3 regions of the Intestinibacillus sp. Marseille-P6563 genome follow, and region 1 is predicted to be linked to each of the others. Evidence: riboswitches for the same ligand, from Rfam matches in the RefSeq annotation. Region 1 holds a riboswitch; each other region holds the start of a gene.

Region 1 (7,176 bases):
GATGCCATTCCAGCGGGCAAACTGGTGCTGGCGGGTGCGGTCTCCCCGGCCCTGCGGGCACGGGCCGAACAAAACGACCTGCATCTGATCGACTATCTGGCCCGTGAGGAGCTGGCTATCCGCAATGCAGTCCCCACCTGCGAAGGGGCGTTGCAGCTTGCCATGGAAGAACTGCCCATCACCCTGCATGGGTCGCATGTGCTGGTCATCGGCAATGGGCGCATCGGCAGTATGCTGGCCCAGAAATTGCAGGCGCTGCATGCGCATGTGACCGTTTCTGCCCGTTCGGCCAAGGATTTTGCACGCATTGAAGCAGCCGGACATGGCTGCCTGCATACGGGCGCTCTGGCTGGGCATCTGTCCGGCTTTGACCTGGTGGTCAACACCGTGCCGGCACGGGTGCTCGGTATGGCCGAACTGGCGGAACTCCCACCCGATTGCCTGATTATCGATCTGGCATCCAAGCCGGGCGGTGTGGATTTCAACGCGGCCAGCCAAATCGGCCGGCACGCGATCTGGGCTTTGTCGCTACCCGGCAAGGTCGCGCCGGTTTCGGCTGCCTGTGCCATCCGGGATACGGTCTATACGATCTTACAGGAGGAGGGCCTATTATGAACCATCCCATCCGCGTCGGCTTTGCCATGACCGGTTCGTTTTGTACCTTTGCCAAGGCGCTCGATGTGCTGGAAGCCATGGTACAATCCGGGGAATATGTCATCACCCCCATTTTATCCGACCATGCGGCCTCGATGGATACCCGGTTTGGTACGGCCCAAGACCTGCAAAACCGGCTGACCGAACTGACCGGCAACCCCATTGTGCAAACCATCCAGCAGGCAGAGCCCATCGGTCCCAAAGGGCTGCTCGATGTGCTGGTCGTTGCGCCCTGCACGGGCAATACGCTGGCCAAACTGGCCCATTCGATCATTGATACCCCAGTCACCATGGCGGTCAAGAGCCATCTGCGCCGGGACCGTCCGGTCGTCCTCGCGGTTTCCACCAACGATGGCTTATCCGGTTCGGCGTTCAATCTGGGCACCCTACTCAACCGCCGACATTATTATTTTGTCCCCTTCGGACAGGATGCCCCCTATACCAAACCGCGCTCGCTGGTCGCAGATATGAGCCAAATCCCATCCACCATTGCATCCGCCCTGCGCGGGGAACAACAGCAGCCTTTGCTGCTCACCTCATAAAAAAATGGCCACCCTCCTTTCCGGAAGGTGGCCAACTGGTGTTTGGACTTTTACAAAATCGTGATATGTAGTTTCACTGTGTCATCGATCGCCTGAAACTCATGCAGCCATCGGGACAAAAGCTGTCCTTCGGTCGCTGCATTTTCAAAATGCAGGGAGGCATGAATCAAAAAGCGCATTCCTTCTTTGGATTCGACCTCCAGATGCCGCATTTCTCCTTGTGCCTGACGAAGCATTCCTTCCATCCGGTGCAGAACTTCATCGACCAGGATACAGTCGATCGACAGGAGCATTTTGGTATTGCTTGACTGGAAAAACCGTTTTTCCTGCCAGGGCCGGATGAGCGATAACGTGATCGTGATGGCCACCGTACCACCCAAGGTCAACGCATAAAACCCTGCACCGGCCGCCAGACCCAGACAGGCCACCGACCACAGGCTTGCGGCGGTGGTCAATCCCTTGATCGTCAGGCCTTCCCGAATGATGGTGCCAGCCCCCAGAAAGCCGATGCCGGAGATGACCTGCGCCGCCATACGGTCAGGCGTACTCCATGCACCATATTCTCCGGACTGCAAAAACAGCAGCTGGCCGGTAATCATCACCACACAGGCCCCAACTGCCACGACCATATGGGTGCGCATACCGGCTGGCCGATGGATTCGCTCGCGGCCGGCACCAATCACAAATCCAACCACCATGGCACACAACAATCGTAAAAAAATATCGGCAATCTCCATTTGCATCGGTCTCGCCTCCCACTTTGTTTCAGGGTATCACAGGATTGGCAAAGGGTCAAGCGCTTCCCGCAAATCCAAAAAATACCTTGACAAACCTGTCAAAATCGACTATACTTAAACAAGTTCTGCGGGTGTAGTTTAGTGGCAAAACTCCAGCTTCCCAAGCTGGCTATGTGGGTTCGATTCCCATCATCCGCTCCAAAAAAAAACGCATGCAAATCGCATGCGTTTTTTTCTTTTATCATCCAGCGGACTCTTTGATCTGTAACCATCCAGCCTGACGCCACTTATGAAATTCATGCTTGATGAACAGCAGAGAAAGCAGGAAGGACACTCCGTCTGCAACTGGAACGGCCAACAATGCGCCAGCCAGCCCAAACTGTGCCGACAGAATCAGCGACAGCGGGATGAGTACCACAGCTTGGCGCACCAGCGGCAGGGTCAGCGCCTTGACCGGCTGACCAATACTCTGGAAGAACGACGAAGTTGTCATATGTAAGCCATATACAAAGAATCCCAACATATACAGCCGGAAAATATAGGCACATGCGTCCAGATACACCGCATTATCAGCTACAAACAGCATACCGATCACCCGCGGGAAAATTTGATAGATGGCAAACCATCCAACCGATATCATCAGGGCGATCATCGAAGCCATGCGATAGGTCTTGCGCACCCGGTCATAGCATTTTGCACCGAAGTTATACCCATTGATTGGCTGTGTTGCCGAAGAAACACCGACAAACATCGCATGCGCAATCTGATACACCTTCATCAGCGCACCATACACCGACAGTGCAACGTCGCTGCCATAGGGCGTGGTTGCGCCATACTGCTTCATCAGGTTGTTCATCGTGACCTGCACCAAAGCAGTCATGATCTGCGTCAAAAAGCTGGGAATGCCCAGTTTCAAAATGCGCAGTGTGATGCAAGCGGTTGGGCGCAGCCATTCTTTATGGATGCGCACGGTCTGCAAATGCCGCAGATGCAGCAGGCACAGACTGCCGGCTGCCACCTGTCCAATCACGGTTGCAATCGCCGCACCGACAACGCCCATATGCAGCCCAAAGATAAAGATCGGGTCTAAAATCAGGTTGATCGCTGCACCCAGCATCATGCACTTCATCGTGAACTGCGGATTGCCGTCTGCGCGGATGACCGACGCCAGCAACGAGCTAAACAGCAAAAACGGTAAGCCCCAAACGATGATCCGGGTATAATCGAGCGCATCCTGGAAAGAAGTTTCGGTCGCGCCGAACAGCAACACAATATTTTCGGCAAAGATACTGCCCAATACGCCCAGCAACAGTCCTGCAATCAGCAGCAACGTCAAGGTATGGCTGATGACTTTATCCGCGGTTTCCTGGTCTTTGCGTCCCAAACAAAGATTCAAATTCGCAGCACAGCCATCCCCGAGCATCAACGCAATGGCAATCGTTACGATTGTCAAGGGGAATGCGACGTTTGTAGCCGCCATGCCGGTAATACCGACCCCTTGCCCAACAAAAATCTGGTCTGCAATATTGTATAAATAGTTGACCAGAAGTGTGAGCGTTGTTGGGATGGAATACTTGCAAAGCAGTTTGCCGATCGGCTCGGTCGACAGTGGATTCGATGTGGTTTTTTCCATACAAAAACTCCTCCCTTTTAACCCATCGATACAAAAGGATGCATGGAATCCAAATACAAAAAGAGCATTCGGTATGGCATAGATACCGAATGCTCTTGGTTTCATATTCTTTCTCGGATAAGACACACATGCATTCGACCCCATGCGTGTTTTCTTCTCCCTTCCAGACTAACTGTTGGCCCTAGAGTTCCACCGGGTTAGCTTGACGCTCGCGGGCTTTCACCGCCAGTAGAGAATATCTCATTTCCGAAGAAAACTTTTCGTTATTGTACCACTCTATATTGCACTTGTCAATCCCTCGGCAGACAACATTTTCATATGTTAAAAATATTTTGAAAACAAAAAAGAATCACTACATTTTGTAGTGATTCTTTTCGTGGAGCTGTTGAACAGATTCGAACTGTCGACCTCTTCCTTACCAAGGAAGTGCTCTGCCTGCTGAGCTACAACAGCAAATGGCGACCCGGAAGGGACTTGAACCCTCGACCTCTGGCGTGACAGGCCAGCGCTCTAACCGACTGAGCTACCGGGCCATTTTGGCAGGGGCAGTAGGGATCGAACCCACGGCACGCGGTTTTGGAGACCGCTGCTCTACCAGCTGAGCTATACCCCTATGTTGTGTATAGCAAGAAAACACTGAAGTTTTCTTTGCCAACTTTCTTTTTCAAAAGAAAGTTGGTGGTGGGCCTTCAGGGACTCGAACCCAGGACCGGACGGTTATGAGCCGTCTGCTCTAACCAACTGAGCTAAAGGCCCTTATCCTTGAAAGCAGATAGAAAATTTGCCGCCACTTTGTTGTCAGCAGCGGCAAACTCTGTCTTATTGGCTCCTCAAGTTGGACTCGAACCAACGACCCTGCGGTTAACAGCCGCATGCTCTACCGACTGAGCTATTGAGGAATATACAGGCATGCTCATTTTCATGAGCATGCTTTGGTGTAGGCGCTGAGTTATCTTCCCGGGCCGTCGCCAGCCAAGTATTGTCACCGTAAGCGAGCTTAACTACTGTGTTCGGGATGGGAACAGGTGTACCCTCGCCACCATTAACACCTACTTACTTTCTTGTGTACAAGAAAGTAAGCAAAGAAAACTTTACTTGCGCTTCGCGCTTTTCTTGCACACGGCTTCGCAGCTTTTAAACTATAACATATCGTCATCGTTTTGTCAAGACTTTTTTGGTGACCCGTGGGGGAATCGAACCCCCGTTTGCGGCGTGAGAGGCCGCCGTCTTGACCGCTTGACCAACGGGCCACATCTGGTCTTTACGCAGCTACAAAGATCTTCCCTGTGTTATACAGGTATTTTCTTTTTTGCTTTCTTTTTTCTTTTTATCAAAGAAAAAAGAAAGTGGAGCACCATCGGGGACTCGAACCCAGGTCCCACTGATTAAGAGTCAGTTGCTCTACCAACTGAGCTAATGGTGCATGTGAAAGGCTTGCACCCTGAACACTGAACAATACTTACTCACAATCGCTTTTTATCGAGATGCTTTTTCCTAATTCATTTTAGGTCAAGCCCTCGGCCTATTAGTATCAGTCCGCTGCACGTGTTACCACGCTTCCACTCCTGACCTATCCACCACATAGTCTACGTGGGGCCTTACTCCCGAAGGATGGGAATACTTATCTCGAGGGAAGTTTCACGCTTAGATGCCTTCAGCGTTTATCTCGTCCGTACTTAGCTACCCAGCTATGCCCTTGGCAGAACAACTGGTGCACCAGAGGTACGTCCACCCCGGTCCTCTCGTACTAAGGGCAGCTCCTCTCAATATTCCTACGCCCGCAACAGATAGGGACCGAACTGTCTCACGACGTTCTGAACCCAGCTCGCGTACCGCTTTAATTGGCGAACAGCCAAACCCTTGGGACCGAATTCAGCCCCAGGATGCGATGAGCCGACATCGAGGTGCCAAACCTCCCCGTCGATGTGGACTCTTGGGGGAGATCAGCCTGTTATCCCCAGGGTAGCTTTTATCCGTTGAGCGACGGCATTTCCATTCACATACCGCCGGATCACTAACTCCAACTTTCGTTACTGCTCGAACCGTCATTCTCGCAGTTAGGCTCGCTTTTGCGTTTACACTCATTGCACGATTTCCGTCCGTGCTGAGCGAACCTTTGAGCGCCTCCGTTACCTTTTAGGAGGCGACCGCCCCAGTCAAACTGCCCACCTGACAGTGTCCCCCGACCAGATTCATGGCCGCAGGTTAGAATTCCAGTATCCCAAGAGTGGTATCCCAAGGTTGACTCCACACAAGCTGGCGCCCGTGCTTCCAAGCCTCCCACCTATCCTGTACATGGAATACCGAAATCCAATATCAAGCTACAGTGAAGCTCCATGGGGTCTTTCCGTCTAGTTGCGGGAAACCGGCATCTTCACCGGTACTACAATTTCGCCGGGCGGGCTGTTGAGACAGTGCCCAAATCGTTACGCCATTCGTGCGGGTCAGAACTTACCTGACAAGGAATTTCGCTACCTTAGGACCGTTATAGTTACGGCCGCCGTTTACTGGGGCTTAAGTTCGCACCTTCGCTTGCGCTAAGCACTCCCCTTAACCTTCCAGCACCGGGCAGGCGTCACCCCCTATACGTCATCTTTCGATTTAGCAGAGAGCTGTGTTTTTGCTAAACAGTCGCTTGGGCCTTTTCACTGCGGCCTACTCTCGCAGGCGCCCCTTATCCCGAAGTTACGGGGCCAATTTGCCGAGTTCCTTAACAACCCTTCTCCCGTTGGCCTTAGAATACTCATCCCATCTACCTGTGTCGGTTTGCGGTACGGGCACCTTAGTATACACATAAGCTTTTCTCGTCTCTCACGCCAGTGACTTCCCTACTAAATTTCGGTCCCTTACGCCCGGGGCAACCATCGCCCGGGTTCACCTTAATGAAAGCGTCCCTTATGCTTAAAGTTCGGTGGTTACGGAATTTCTACCGTATGTGCATCGACTACGCCGTTAGGCCTCGCCTTAGCTCCCGACTAACCTTGGGCGGACGAACCTTCCCCAAGAAACCTTAGATTTTCGGCCATTATGATTCTCACATAATTCTCGCTACTTATTCCGGCATTCTCACTTGTATGAAGTCCACCAGTGCTCTCGCTCTGACTTCACCCCGCATACAACGCTCCCCTACCCAGACTTGCGTCTGCCTAAGCTTCGGTTAGATGCTTAGCCCCGTTACATTTTCTGCGCAAAACCACTCGACCAGTGAGCTATTACGCACTCTTTAAATGAGTGGCTGCTTCTAAGCCAACATCCTGGTTGTTTTCGCAGTTTCACATCATTTTCCACTTAGCATCTATTTGGGACCTTAGCTGTAGATCTGGGCTGTTTCCCTTTTGACCACGAGACTTATCTCACGTAGTCTGACTGCCATGAACCAATTAGCCGGCATTCTGAGTTTGATAGGGTTCAGTAACCTCGCGGCCCCTAGCCCATTCAGTGCTTTACCTCCGGTAATCTATCATAACGCTAGCCCTAAAGCTATTTCGGGGAGAACCAGCTATCTCCGAGTTCGATTGGAATTTCTCCGCTATCCACAAGTCATCCCCGGCCTTTTCAACGGACGTGGGTGCGGCCCTCCACGGTGTCTTACCACCGCTTCAGCCTGCTC
Region 2 (7,176 bases), 160 kb from region 1:
ACGTGCTGCTGTTTATCGACAACATCTTCCGCTTTACCCAGGCGGGTTCGGAAGTATCCGCGCTGCTCGGCCGTATGCCGTCGGCAGTAGGTTATCAGCCGACCCTGGCGACCGAGATGGGCGCTCTGCAGGAGCGCATCACCTCGACCAAGAAGGGTTCGATCACGTCCATCCAGGCTGTTTACGTGCCTGCGGACGACTTGACCGACCCGGCGCCGGCCACCACCTTCGCCCACCTCGATGCGACCACCACCCTTTCGCGTGAGATCGCTTCGGCGGGCATTTACCCGGCGGTCGACCCGCTGGACTCGACTTCCCGTATCCTGTCCAAGGAGATCGTGGGTGTCGAGCATTACGAGGTTGCCCGTTCGGTACAGTCCATTTTGCAGCGCTACAAGGAATTGCAGGACATCATCGCCATTTTGGGTATGGACGAACTGTCCGACGAGGACAAGCTGACCGTTGCCCGTGCACGTAAGATCCAGAACTTCCTGTCCCAGCCGTTCCACGTTGCCGAGCAGTTTACCGGCATGGCGGGTAAATATGTCCCGGTTAAGGAAACCATCCGCGGCTTTAAGGAGATCCTGGAAGGCAAGCACGACGATCTGCCCGAATCGGCATTCCTGTTCGTCGGCACGATTGATGAGGCAGTGGAGAAGGCGAAGAAGGGGGCGTAATTTATGTCTACCTTTCATCTCAAGGTCCTCACCGTGGACCGCGTCTTTTTCGATGGCGATGTGGACCGCGTTGTGGTCCGCACCACCCAGGGTGATATCGGCATTTTGCCCCGCCATGTCAAGTATCTGGCGGCCCTGGGCATCGGCGGCCTGACCATCTTTTCGGAAGGGACCTCCCGCATGGCAGCCGTTGCTGGCGGCTTTGTGGATGTCTCCTCGGAAGGCACGGTCATTCTGGCCCGCACCTGCGAATGGGCGGACGAGATCGACATCAGCCGCGCCCGCGAGGCCGAGGCGCAAGCCAAGGCCCGGCTGCAGCAGCAGCTGAGCGAACACGAGCAGGACGTTGCCAGCATCAAGCTGAAAAAGGCGGTCAACCGTATCCGCATTGCTGAAAAGTAAAAAAATAAGCACGCGAACCATTCGCGTGCTTATTTTTGTGCCAAAAAGAGCGCTGGAAATCCAGCGCTCTTTTTTCTTTAGCCTTCGATCTCGCGGATGAGGTTGACCATCTCAATGGCGCTCAGCGCGCAGTCATAGCCCTTGTTGCCTGCCTTGGTGCCCGCACGCTCGATGGCCTGCTCGATGTTCTCGGTGGTCAGTACCCCGAACAGCACCGGAATATCGCTGGCCAGCGATACATTGGCAATGCCCTTGGACACTTCGCTGCATACATAATCGTAGTGGGTCGTGCTGCCGCGGATGACCGCACCCAGGCAGATGACCGCATCGTACTTGCCGCTCTTAGCCATCTTGGACGCAATCAACGGGATCTCAAACGCACCCGGCACCCAGGCGACCGAGATGTCGTCTTCCTCGACGTTGTGGCGCTTGAGGCCATCGAGCGCACCCGACAGCAGCTTGGAGGTGATGAACTCGTTGAAACGGGCGGCTACGATGCCGACCTTGATCTTCTTGGATACCAGATTGCCTTCAAATACTTTCATGATTCTTTGCTCCTTTTCTTATTTATAATCGAGAATATGGCCCATTTTGGCCTGTTTGGTCTTAAGATAGAACAAATCGTGTGCGGTTGCGCGCATCTGGATGGGAACCCGCTCGACAATCTCCATGCCGAAGTCGGCCAGCTGATAAACTTTATCCGGGTTGTTGGTCAACAGGCGCAGGGTCTTGGCGCCCAAGTCCTGCAAAATCTGTGCGCCGGTGTAGTATTCGCGCAGATCGCCCGCAAAGCCGAGCGCCAGATTGGCTTCCAGGGTGTCCATACCCTTGTCCTGCAAAGCGTACGCGCGCAGCTTATTGATGAGGCCGATGCCGCGTCCCTCCTGCCGCATGTACAGCAAAATGCCGCGTCCTTCCTTTTCGATCTGGGTCATGGCAGCCGCGAACTGCTGGCCGCAATCGCAGCGCAGCGAACCGAAGGTGTCGCCGGTCAGGCATTCGGAATGCACCCGGCACAGAACGTTCTGTCCATCGCCGATGTCGCCCTTGACGAGCGCAACATGATGTTCGCCGTTAACCTTATTGATGTAACCATAGGCGGTAAATTCGCCGTACTTGGTGGGCATGCGGGTCACGGTCACGCACTCGACCAGCTTTTCATGCCGCTTGCGGTAGGCTTGCAGGTCCTGGATGGTGACAAAGGTCATGCCCCATTCCTTGGCGCAGGCCAGCAGCTCGTCCCGACGCATCATAGTGCCGTCCTCGCGCATAATCTCACAGCAAAGACCGCATTCCTTCAGGCCGGCCAGCCGCAGCAGATCGACCGTGGCTTCGGTGTGGCCGTTGCGTTCGAGCACGCCATTCTTCCGCGCCAGCAGCGGGAACATATGACCCGGGCGGCGGAAATCCTCGGGTTTGGCATCGTCGGCCACGCACTTCATGGCCGTGATCGACCGCTCGGCGGCCGAAATGCCGGTCGTGGTGTCCACATGGTCGATGGACACGGTGAAGGCGGTTTCGTGGTTGTCGGTGTTGCGGGTCACCATCTGTGCCAGCTGCAGCTTTTCAATATATTCCTGTGACATGGGCATGCAGATCAGGCCCTTGGCATGGGTCGCCATGAAATTGACGTTTTCGGTGGTCGCAAACTCGGCGGCACAAATCATATCGCCTTCATTTTCCCGGTCTGCATCATCGGTAACCAGAATGATTTTGCCCTGGCGCAGATCTTCGAGCGCCTGTTCAATGGTATGGAACATGGTCTTGCTTCCTTTCTGTATCTCAGTAGCCGCAGCGGGCTAAAAAATCCATGGTGATCGCGCTGTCCTTCGCCGGTTCGGCGGCAGGTGTCAGCAGTTTTTCAACATATTTGCCAATGATGTCGGTTTCCAGATTGACCGAATCCCCCACCCGCTTGTCACGCAGGATGGTCACGGCCACCGTGTGCGGGATGGCCGAAATGGCGAAATCGTTCGCCGATACGCGGGCGACCGTCAGGCTGATGCCGTCGATCGTGATCGAGCCTTTTTCCACGATGTACCGCAGCAGATGGGGCGCGGCCTTGACCGTGTACCACACGGCGTTGTCATCGCGCTCAATCTGGGTGATGGTGCCCTGGCCATCGACGTGGCCGGACACAATGTGTCCGCCGAAGCGTCCCTGGGCAGCCATGGCGCGCTCCAAATTGACCGCGCTGCCTGCCCGCAGCTGGGCAAGGCCCGAACGGTTCAGGGTTTCGTGCATGACGTCGGCCGAAAACCCGTCCTTTTGCAGGCTGGTCACGGTCAGGCATACGCCGTTGACCGCCACGCTGTCGCCGATTTTGAGGTCATCCAGCACCGTGCTGGCCTGGATGTGCAGCACCGCCGAATGGGTACCCGGCTGGACGCGCGCAATGCGCCCGACCTCCTCAACAATCCCCGTGAACATGGGGTTCCACCTCGCCTTCGATCAAAATATCTTCTCCTAGCAGGGTCATGGTCGCGTGTTTCAGGTGTACCGCCTCGCTCGGCAGTGCGACGCCCTGTCCGCCGATGGGCGAAGGCGCTCCCGCCCCGCCGAACAGCTTGGGCGCGACATAGGCCTGCACCCGGTTGACGATCCCGCTTTCGAGCGCCGCGCCGTGCAAGGACGCGCCGCCTTCGAGCAGCACGCTGTCGATCTCCATCTGTCCAAGCCGCTCCATCAGCGCCGACAGGCTGACCTTTCCGTCCTGCTCGGGCAGGACCAGTACCTGACAGCCAGCTTCTTCATAGGCCGCACGGTGCGCAGCATCCGTGCAACAGGTGGCCAGAATGGTCGGCGTTTCGCGGGCCGTGCGCACCACCTGCGCCGATAATGGCGTGCGCAGATGGGTGTCGCAGATAACGCGGATGGGATTGCGGCCGCCTTCGATGCGGCAGGTCAGCTGCGGGTCATCGGCCAGCACGGTTCCCACCCCGACCAGGATGGCGCGGTAGCGATGTCGGTCGGCATGCACCCGGCGGCGTGCCTGCTCACCGGTGATCCACTTGGACGCACCCGTATGGGTGGCGATCTTGCCGTCCAACGTCATAGCGTATTTGAGCACCACATAGGGCCGCCCGGTCTGGATAAAATGGAAAAACACCGTGTTGATCGCCCGGCATTCGTCCTCCAGGACGCCAGTGTCGACCGTGACCCCATGCTCCCGCAGGATACGGATGCCCTTGCCCGCGACCTTGGGGTTGGGGTCAAGCGAACCAACAACCACGCGGGCAATGCCGCTTTCCAAAATGGCATCCACGCACGGCGGCTGACGGCCGGTGTGGCAACAGGGTTCGAGGGTAACATATAGGGTCGCACCGCGCGGCGACTCGGTACAGTGCGCCAGTGCATTGCGTTCGGCGTGGGCCTGGCCGCATTTTTCGTGATAGCCCTCGCCAATCACCCGTCCGTCGCGGACGATGACCGCGCCGACCATGGGATTGGGACTGGTCCAGCCGCAGCCCTGTTCGGCAAGCGCCAGGGCCCGGCGCATATAGGCTGCATCTTCCATCTGCATTCGCCTCCGGGAAAAGAAAAATGCCTTGAACCAAATGTTCAAGGCAGAAAAAGCAAAGACACCTCCCGCGCAAGCGTGCAAAAAACCCTGGAATGACAAATCATTCCAGGGCCTGAATACACCAAATTGCGCGCGAAATCGCAAACGTTTCATCTTCTTTCATCCAGACTATACTGTCGGCTTCGGAGTTTCACCGAATCATGCCTTGCGGCTCGTGGGCTATACCACCGGTAGGGAATTGCACCCTGCCCTGAAGATTCCAATTCAATTGATGTAAGTATAGTCCCCTTCCGGCCATCTGTCAAGCAGGAAGGGAAAAATTTTTTTCAGCCCGGCATCTGCTGCAAAAAATCAGGCGGGGTGTCCAGGTCAAACTGCACCGGGGTCGGGCGCTCCAAAAGGGCGGCCAGATCGACAAACCGCACCCGCTGATTTTCGTACGTGGTCCAGTAATACCGCCGCGATTCGGCGCAGGCAATGGCGGTATAGACCGTGTAATCAAACGCGCCGACGTATTGGTCGAGCACAGTCTTAGGCTCGGAATCGGCCACGCGCACCATCCCCAGCGGAAAGGCTACGCTTTGAAACAGCCGCAGCATACGCGAAACGCCCTGCGTTTCGTTCCGGCCCCGCACGCCGTATTTCCGCAAAAAGCACAGGCGGACAAACCGCGACGGCGAACCCCAGTCGCCAGGCAGTCCCTGCGCGCCGCTGCCCGAAAAACAGGGGGACAAATTTTCTCCTTCCCACTCCATTTCGCCGCGGTCCAAATCGCGTACGCCGGTGAAGTTCAGCAGATGCAGCCGGTGCCAGGGATAGGGGGGACTGTTGGTCATCACCCCCAAGGTGTTGCGGTACAGGTGCAGGCCGTCGTGGTCAGGTTCGATGACGATGCTCTCGCCTGTGCGGTCACTGAACGACCAGTGCAGGGGCGGTACGGTGCCGTACAGCGGCGCATTTACGAGCGTAACCGTGTGTTCCAGCCGCTGGACGACTTCGGCTACGCTCGCGCACTGGGCCAGACAGTCATAGACCAAAAGCGGCGGCTGGATCGGCTGCGTTCCCGGACGAGCGTCCGCCGGAAAATGGGCAAATTCCCGGTAGTAAAGCTGTCCGCCCATCAGACCGGCTTCATTGATGCCCTCGTACAAAATGGGCGATGCGGGCAGCAGCAGCCCAGTGCCCACAGCTGCATACACCGCGCAGCTTTGTGTCCCGACGGCCTGCTCGGCGCCGGACGCGATATACCGGTCATAGACCGTGCCGCGCGGCGCAAACGTCACCCGGCTGCCCGGCGCGATACGGTTATAATCAAAATTTCGTCCCCACAAATGCTTGCCATCCTCGGTCGTCCAGCTCAGGGCGCTGCACCCGGCGCCCATCCCCAAATTGCGCATATACTTGCCTCCTTTGGGGTTATTTTATCCCAGTTTCGCCGTATTTATCAAAAAAGCAGCACGTTTTCGTGCTGCTTTTTTGCGCCTGGGTACGCCTTTTGGAAAGTGGGAAGTGACCAAATGGCGACCCGGCTGTGTGTCCCGGTGTTTTTAGCATACTAGAAAACCAGCCGTCCCGCTCGGCTGCGGCTTGGATTTTTTGTGCTCAATCTCATACATGCCGCCGCGCTTCTTTGCGGCGCAGATGCACCCAGCAAGGAATGAGCGCCAGCAAAATCAGCATCCAGCTGATCGGATAGGACAGATAGACCCACTCGACCGGCACCCGACTGGTGTCCAGCAACCCGATCCACACCAGACGAAAGGCACAGGTGCCCAGCAGATTGATGATCACTGGCGCGATCGGCGCCCCATAGCCGCGGATGGCGCCCACAAACACATCAGCCACGCCGAAAATCACATAGGTCGATGCCACGACCGCCAGACGCACCGCACCCGCTTCAATGACAGCCGCTTCGTTGTTGTAGATGCTCACCAGCGGATGGGAGAACCACACGACCAGCACGCTTTGCGCGATGCCCAGCACCAGCGTGCACAGCACGCAGGTGCGCAGGATACGGCCCACCCGGTCGTGCCGCCCGGCGCCTACGTTCTGACTGATGAAGGTCTGTCCGGCCTGGTGGAAAGAATTCATGGCCACATACATGAAGTTTTCGATGCTTTCGGCGGCGCCGCACCCGGCCATGATGACGCTGCCATAGGAATTGATCGCGCCCTGGATGACCACATTGGACAGGCTGAACAGACAGGACTGCACCCCGGCCGGGATGCCGATGTGCGCCATCTCGACCAGGCCCCGTTTGTCCAGGCACAGCTTTTTCCATGAAAAATGCAGCTCGCCTTCGGTCCTGGACAGGCACAGCAAAATCAGGGCGGCACTGATCATCTGGCTGAGGACCGTGGCCAGCGCCACGCCGATCACATGCCAGTGCAGCCACACCACAGCCACCAGATTGAGCGCCACATTCACGATGCCGCTGATGAGCAAAAACAGCAGCGGCCGTCTGGTATCGCCCGCCGCGCGCAGGGCGGCGGCGCCATAGTTATAGAGCATGGAAAAGGGCGTCCCGACAAAATAGATTTGCATGTACACCTGCGCCAGCGGCCGCACATCATC
Region 3 (7,176 bases), 830 kb from region 1:
TACGCAATCGCAAAGTTTTGATGTTGGGGTATGGCGGCGCAGCCAGCGTGATGGCGTACCATTGTGCGCATGCCGGGGCGCAGCTGTACATTACCGGCCGAAATCTGGACAAAGCCGAGCAGCTTCGGCAGCAGCTGCTCTCTTCCCTGCCGCAGGCGAAAATTTATACCTGCACACGGCGCAAAATCCCGAAGGATATTCAAATCGTTGTCAATGGCACTCCGCTTGGAATGTTTCCGCAAGAGGAAAAAAAGCCGCTGTATTTCCTTCCGCGCAAAACCGAATATGTGTTTGATGCCATCTACAACCCGCCGCAGACATCGACCATGCGTTTGGCGACCAACAAACGTACCCGCACTAGAAACGGGATCTATATGCTCGTCATGCAGGCTGCCGCCGCGCAGACCATCTGGAACGGCACACAGTTTGAAAGCACCGTGTATGACCAGATTGCGCGCCGTGTTTTGGCAAAAATGGCGGTCAAACGTCTGCACGAGCGATATCAGAAGAAGAATATTGTCCTGTGCGGCTTTATGGGCAGCGGCAAGACAACAGTGGGCCGGAAGCTGGCTCGCTTGACCGGCTTGACCCATATCGATGCAGACACCTATTTGGAACAAAAAACCGGAAAGACCATTTCTGAAATCTTTGCTACCCAAGGCGAAGCCGCGTTCCGCGATTTGGAAACCCAATACCTGCGGGAGATTTGTGCCAAAGATGGGGTCGTAATATCGCTGGGAGGGGGCGCGGTACTGCGGCCTGAAAATGTGGCAATCATCAAAGAATCAGGTTTTTTGATTCACCTAAATACACCGTTTTTCCGCATCGTGAAAAACTTGTCGGGTTCGACCCATCGTCCGCTTTTGGATCAAAGTGCAGATAAGCTGGCCGAAACCCGCCGCCTTTACAACGAACGGAAAAATATTTATCATCGCGTATCCGACCGATCGGTTCGCAGCCCGCGGCTGAGTGAACTCATCGACCGGTTATTGCAAAGCATTTAAGCCATTCACCCCTGCATGTTAGGAAAGGAATTGGTTATGAAATTTTCAAGAGCAAAGCGGATCTTGGCTGCTTGCGTCACTGGTGCAATCCTTTTGACCAGTTCTGCTGCGGCCTTGTCCGGTGGATTTACATATTCCTATCCGATCGGGATTGGAACCACCTATTCTAGACAGGAAGGTTATAACGATAGCGGCTTGCAAAAAGCTTCGATTATTACCTACACCCCCAATGCGTCGGTTTCCCCGATCGGCGTGAAGTCTGGTGAACAGTTCTATGGCAGCCGTAAATCGATTTCGCAAATTTCCTCTTCGCTGGAATCGCAAGGGTATGATGTCATCGGTGGCATCAATGCGGACTTCTTTTCGTTTTCGGATGGCGTGCCGACCGGACTGTTTATTGATAACGGACGTGTCATCTCCTCGACCGACTGGGAAGCTGCGGTTGGATTTATGGCCGATGGTTCAGCGATTATAGGAGACCCCATTTCCAATATTGTCGTCTCTGGTGAAAGCGGGAAGATTGCGGTTTTTGACTACAATAAGACCCGTACTTCACGCGGACTTTGCCTGCTAGACCGGTATTACTCGGATACCACCCATTTTGGTTCTCCAGGTCAGAGCATTATCATGGAATATGATGATTTCTCGACGCTGAAAATCGGGCAGCCCATTACACTGACCGTTGTTGACAAGGTGTCGGGTAGTGATTCGTTTGCCATTGGAGAAAATCAGATGGTACTTTCCCGACGGGATGACTGCACCAGCATGCCCTGGGTTGATTTCCAGATTGGAGAACGCATTACCATTATCTTTGAAACCAACGACCCGCGCTGGGGCGATGTCCAGTATGCTGTTGGCGGCAAGACACTGATTACCAATGGCACCGTGACAACCAGTGGCATCGACTCCGGCACTTCGCTGGCAGCGCGCTCGGCGGTCGGTATCCGTAATGACGGGAAAGTCGTCCTATATGAAGTCGATGGCGCACAATCCAGTTATAGCCGTGGTTTGACAGCCAAGCAACTTGCCAGTGAACTGACCAGCTTGGGCTGTGTTTCGGCAGTTGCGCTCGATGGCGGCGGTTCTTCCGCGATGACAATTAAAAATCCCAGTGCAGATAAATCGGTGACCGTGACTCGACCATCCGACGGCAGTGAGCGAAAATGTTCTACCTATATTTTCCTCATCAACAATGCCACCGCAGATGGTGTGCCGACCTATCTGCACATGGAACCCACGACACATTACGTTCTGCCTGGCGGTACGGTTGAATTTTCGACGACTACGTTAGATGGCGGCTTTAAAAAGACGTCAGCGGCGCAGGATGTAGCATACACCGCAACAGCAGGTAGCGTTTCGGCCGGGAAATATGTAGCACCGCTTACCACCGGTGCAGTACAGGTTACAGCGAACGCTGGAAACGCGACCGGAACCATGGATCTGTATGTGACCAATGAACCCACGTCCATGGCGGTTCTCAAGGATGGCAAGGCTGTGTCTTCCCTCTCCTTGCAAAACGGACAAACCGCACAGATTGATGCTACTGTTTATCGAAATGCCATTCCGATCGCCTCGGCAAACACGCAGATGGTTTGGAGTGTGACCGGCGGTATTGGTACGATTTCCAAGTCTGGCCTGTTTACAGCGACCCATGCAGGTACCGGTACGATTCAAGTTTCCTGCTATGGCATGTCCAAGTCCATTGCGGTTACCGTTTCGGGCATGGGCGAATTACAGGATATCACGACCATTGCAGACTTTGAAAGCAGCCAGCCGCTTACCGCGCAAGATGGTGTTACCTTGTCCGTGACCAGCAATCAGAGCGATGTATCGCGCGGATATAAAGCCTTAGCTGCGACCTATTCGGGCACCTCCTGTTCTCTGTCTGTTCCGTCTACCAGTGTGGAAGGGATGACCTCCTTAACGCTTTGGGCAAAGCTGTCCAGTGGACAGGGAGATTTGACCGCAGTCTTTGAAGATGAGAACGGGACAGAACTGGTCGAGCCGTTTAGTGTTTCGGTACAGTCTTCGTATCGACAGCTGAAAGTTACGGTTCCGGAGCAAGCAGTCCGTCTGACGGGTATCCGCCTGTCTCAGGCAACAGCGGATAGCACCTTGTATTTGGATCATATTCTTCTCAGTGAAGATCCGGTGGATTACACCGATGCACCGCAGATTACGATCACAGATAGCAAGACAACGGTGAATGCTGGCGAATCGGCGTACATTACCGCAAAGATTACGCAGGATAGTGGAGCCTATCCGGTACGAACCAATCAGGTGCGTGCCTACATTGATGGGAAATTGTCTTCGGCAACCTATCACACCTCTACGGCAGCCATTGATGTCAAGACTGATGCGCTTTCGGCAGGGACCCATATGATCATCCTGGAAGTGCAGGATGATGCCGGAAATTGCAGCCGAAAAGCGGTGACCATCACCGCCGGTACTCGGACGAGTTCGAAATTCACCGATGTTTCTACAAGCTGGGCTGCCGGATATATCAATCTCCTGTCCGATCGCGGGATTATGAACGGAGAGCAATTATCCGATGGAACCTGGCGTTTCAATCCGGAACAAAACCTCAAGCGAAGCGAATTTGCTGTGCTGATGGCCAATGTTCTGGAATTGGACACCTCGTCGGCATCCAATCTGCCGTTTGATGATGCGGCATCCATTCCAGACTGGGCGAAGGCGTCCATTGCTGCCGTCACGGAAGCTGGCGTCATGAGTGGGCAGTCCAATCCGAATACTGGAGAAGTCAATTTTAATCCCAATGCACAGATTACGCGTGCAGAAGTGATGAGCGTTATTTCGCGGTGTCTGCCTCGTGGCTATGCGGCGAAAAATGCAACCTTTACCGATGCGGCCTCTATTCCTTCCTGGGCAAAGGATTCGGTAAACTATGTGACCTCGGCAGGGATCATCAATGGTTATACCGATGGCAGTGTCAAGCCCAATGCACAAATCACTCGTGCAGAAATCTCGTCGGTAATTTGTAATTTCCGATAAAAAAAGAAGCCGGTTTTAACCGGCTTCTTTTTTATTTACTTTGCGGTTTCGGTGTGGCGATGCAGATCAAACTGCTTGGACTTAATAAAGACGCTCAACTTTTTGTAGACGATCACGGTGATGAAAGTAATCAATCCGCCCTTCACGATATTAAATGGCAGTACACCAATCAGCAGATACGTACTCATCCCGGAAATATGGGGATTGACCGCAGCACATGCGCCAAAAATCGCATCGAGCGGCATCATCATAACCTTCGAATAGAACGGAATAATGAACAAATAATTGGTTGCCATGCCTGCAACAGACATCACCAAGGTACCAAGCAGACAGCCAATAATCGCGCCCTTACGGGTGTGATAACGCTTATAGACCGAAACAGCTACAATAACGAACAGGGCAAGCAAAATGAAATCCTGCAACTCACCCGAGCCACCCGTTTGGGTCTGTGTCACATGAATCAGGTCTTTGATCAAAATCATCATAATCGCAGGCCCAATTCCAAAAATGAAAGCACCAATAAGAATTGCCGCACCGCTGAGGTCCACTTTTAAGAATGGTGGCATAAACGGAAGCGGAAATTCAAAGTACATCAGTACCGCAGCAATGGCAGCGAAGATCGCCGTGTAGGTGATTTTCATGGTTTTGGTCATACAAAAACACTCTCCATTCCTGTTCTGTGAGGAAAAAGAAAAGCCCTTGGAAATCATTTCTTTCCAAGGGCGCAGACGCACAAAATAATACGTCTGTTTCTCTCATCCGGACTATAACCGTCGGTTGGGAATCGAACCCATCATGCCTTTCGGCTCGCAGACTTGTAGATGCAAAGATCTCTTCACTGCCGGTGGAGAATTTCACTCCGCCCTGAAACAGAACTCATATAAATTTGATAATCATATTATACATCACGAATGCGGATTGTCAATATCCTCTTGTGAAATTTGTTGGAATGTTTGCAAGACCTCTTCGCGATTGCTCACCGCATTCATAAAATCAAGTAAAGCATTTGCAGACAGATACTGTGGTAACCCAAGCGCTTTGAGCAGGCGTTTGCGTTTTTGCGCACTGTCTGGTTGACCGGAAAGCCCCATGGCATAAAGGTCTGCCTTTTCCAAACGGTTGGCGCGGAGGGCTTGTCCAGACTCTTCCCCTAAAATCGTCGCGCCAGCACGCTCCAGGGCGTTTTGCAGAATGTCTTGCGACATGCCTTCTACTCCCAGCAGGCCTTCTTTGGAACTATGGCGCTTGCGACGTTCCTTCCCTTGGATTTCGGGAATGTACGCATGCTTGACTTGGTCCTTCGGGATGGCGCCGCGCAAAAAATTGCGAATTGTAAATCCGGCGCCATCGCTGTCGGTCAAAATCAGAATGCCGCGACGGGCTGCAATTTTTCGAATCATTTCCAGGCGTTCCCGGTCCTTGAAAATCCGAAAACCGCCGGTTTCTAAAACCACCGTATCGACCATTTGCCGTAAGGTCTGGATATCATAACGGCCTTCCACCAGAATGGCTTCTTTAATTTGAATCATAATACCTCTCAGATTGTCGACGCCATTTGCAAAAGCGCCAATTCAATGATTTTTTGCTTATCGGCCGCACTGCTCTTAAGTGCAGCATCGGTTTCGCCACAAATCCGAACCGCTTCCCGTAACCAGGCCAGTGATACTCCTCTGGCAGCCGATGTTAGTTTTTGCGCATAAAAGCTGGAATTGGAGCCGATCAGCGTCAACAGTTCTTTGGAATTGCCATGCGATTGCTGACTCAGTTTTGCAGCATAGAGCCGCTGAATATGACGTAATACGGCGGAAAAGATAGCGACTTCCGAATTTTTCTGGGCCAGGAGATCCCCAACAATTGCAATCGCTTTTTCGAAACGTTTCTGTGTGATTGCGTCGGTGAGATCAAAGATCACGGCATCGAGCACCCGGGTGCAGACTTCGTCGATGTTGTATCGCTTAATTTCATGCAGGGTAGAATGTGCAGTCACTTTTTCGATCTCTGTAATGAGATTTGTCATGGAATTACCGCACAAAAATAGAAAATACGCACAGGTATCCGCATCGATGTCTTTATCCAGCGCACGTATCCGCCGCCGGACCCAGGCCATCAATTCCCGCTCCTCCAGGTGAGAAAATTCAGCAAAGCAGGCCGTCTTACCCAGTAAACTATGCATTTTTGTCCGCTTGTCTGCCTTAAATGGCAGAGTATCATAATAGAACACCAAACAGATATAGTCTGGCAGGTCCTGCAGCAAATCCATTAGGATGGTTTGAAAAGCAGCAGGCGGTTTGTATACGTCAAAGTCGCGGACAATTACCAGCTTGCGCTCTGCAAATGCCGGATAGCCTTCTACGGCCTCCGTCAACGCTTCCGGAGTCAAATTTTTACCATCGAATTCAATCAAATTAAATTCGGCAAAGTCCTCCTGTACCAATGCAGTTTTCAGAGCATGCAAATAATAATTTTTTAAATAGTCCTCTTCCCCATAAAAAATATAGAGATTCTGAAAATTTTGCGTTTTAAGATCATTTTTCAGCTGTTCGGACCCTTTGATTTTTTTCGTTGCCATCACACACCTCCACGCGGTAAAATCTCTCGGAACAATAAATCCCCACTTTGCTTTGTAGTCTGTATGGGAATGCCAGCAATCTTTCCGCTGTCCTCATAAGGAGTTGGCAGATAGATTTGCTGCGGTTGAAGCTGCTGCACCAGTTGGTCTGGAGCTTCGTCCAGAAACGACTTCGAAAGAATGACCGAATCGCAGGTCACCTGTTGCAGACTGAAAAGTTCTTCGAGCATTTTGGGTGTAAAGCTATGTAATGTCAAAAGTTCTTGATTTCCTTGCCGGATACGGACACCTAATTTTTTCGGTATCCCGTCAATCAGAGAAAGGCCAAACCGCGTATCACCAACCGGTAGTTCTCCCTCCCCCTGCCAAACGGTTACGGGAACCTGTTTTTGTTCGGCAAGCTGTAAAACCTCCGCAGAAAAATCATTTTCTGTGTAGTCAGATGGCAGAATAAGATGGCCGACCGGAACAGTTTGCAATAACTCTGGCAAGTCGCGGGCATGGGTCTTGTCGAGCGAAGTGATGATCAGCAGTTCGATTTTGGAAAATCCATTCCAGTCCATGTACTGGGTTAAGCTATCCACTGCATTT

What was found. Region 1 has a riboswitch for FMN ahead of EFB11_RS04855 (MATE family efflux transporter). Riboswitches for the same ligand answer to the same signal wherever they lie in the genome.
Region 2: another riboswitch for FMN. It lies ahead of ribD (bifunctional diaminohydroxyphosphoribosylaminopyrimidine deaminase/5-amino-6-(5-phosphoribosylamino)uracil reductase RibD); the one in region 1 lies ahead of EFB11_RS04855 (MATE family efflux transporter).
Region 3: another riboswitch for FMN. It lies ahead of EFB11_RS00475 (ECF transporter S component); the one in region 1 lies ahead of EFB11_RS04855 (MATE family efflux transporter).

Annotation. Positions count from the first base shown of each region.
Region 1 is NZ_UWOD01000001.1:921,971-929,146, forward strand. Features, by position in the region: gene dpsA (dipicolinate synthase subunit DpsA) at 1-615, shown strand, start outside; gene EFB11_RS04840 (dipicolinate synthase subunit B) at 612-1,196, shown strand; gene EFB11_RS04845 (MgtC/SapB family protein) at 1,247-1,939, opposite strand; tRNA gene EFB11_RS04850 (tRNA-Gly) at 2,061-2,134, shown strand; gene EFB11_RS04855 (MATE family efflux transporter) at 2,175-3,566, opposite strand; FMN riboswitch at 3,714-3,824, opposite strand; tRNA gene EFB11_RS04860 (tRNA-Thr) at 3,944-4,019, opposite strand; tRNA gene EFB11_RS04865 (tRNA-Asp) at 4,023-4,099, opposite strand; tRNA gene EFB11_RS04870 (tRNA-Trp) at 4,104-4,179, opposite strand; tRNA gene EFB11_RS04875 (tRNA-Ile) at 4,246-4,322, opposite strand; tRNA gene EFB11_RS04880 (tRNA-Asn) at 4,390-4,465, opposite strand; rRNA gene rrf (5S ribosomal RNA) at 4,503-4,619, opposite strand; tRNA gene EFB11_RS04890 (tRNA-Glu) at 4,742-4,816, opposite strand; tRNA gene EFB11_RS04895 (tRNA-Lys) at 4,914-4,989, opposite strand; rRNA gene EFB11_RS04900 (23S ribosomal RNA) at 5,072-7,176, opposite strand, start outside.
Region 2 is NZ_UWOD01000001.1:1,079,348-1,086,523, forward strand. Features, by position in the region: gene atpD (F0F1 ATP synthase subunit beta) at 1-677, shown strand, start outside; gene atpC (ATP synthase F1 subunit epsilon) at 681-1,079, shown strand; gene ribH (6,7-dimethyl-8-ribityllumazine synthase) at 1,157-1,624, opposite strand; gene EFB11_RS05660 (bifunctional 3,4-dihydroxy-2-butanone-4-phosphate synthase/GTP cyclohydrolase II) at 1,643-2,839, opposite strand; gene EFB11_RS05665 (riboflavin synthase) at 2,862-3,509, opposite strand; gene ribD (bifunctional diaminohydroxyphosphoribosylaminopyrimidine deaminase/5-amino-6-(5-phosphoribosylamino)uracil reductase RibD) at 3,490-4,596, opposite strand; FMN riboswitch at 4,750-4,864, opposite strand; gene EFB11_RS05675 (choloylglycine hydrolase family protein) at 4,929-5,999, opposite strand; gene EFB11_RS05680 (MATE family efflux transporter) at 6,211-7,176, opposite strand, start outside.
Region 3 is NZ_UWOD01000001.1:87,376-94,551, forward strand. Features, by position in the region: gene EFB11_RS00465 (shikimate kinase) at 1-1,004, shown strand, start outside; gene EFB11_RS00470 (S-layer homology domain-containing protein) at 1,041-4,016, shown strand; gene EFB11_RS00475 (ECF transporter S component) at 4,052-4,669, opposite strand; FMN riboswitch at 4,760-4,892, opposite strand; gene EFB11_RS00480 (toprim domain-containing protein) at 4,922-5,545, opposite strand; gene holA (DNA polymerase III subunit delta) at 5,554-6,585, opposite strand; gene EFB11_RS00490 (ComEC/Rec2 family competence protein) at 6,585-7,176, opposite strand, start outside.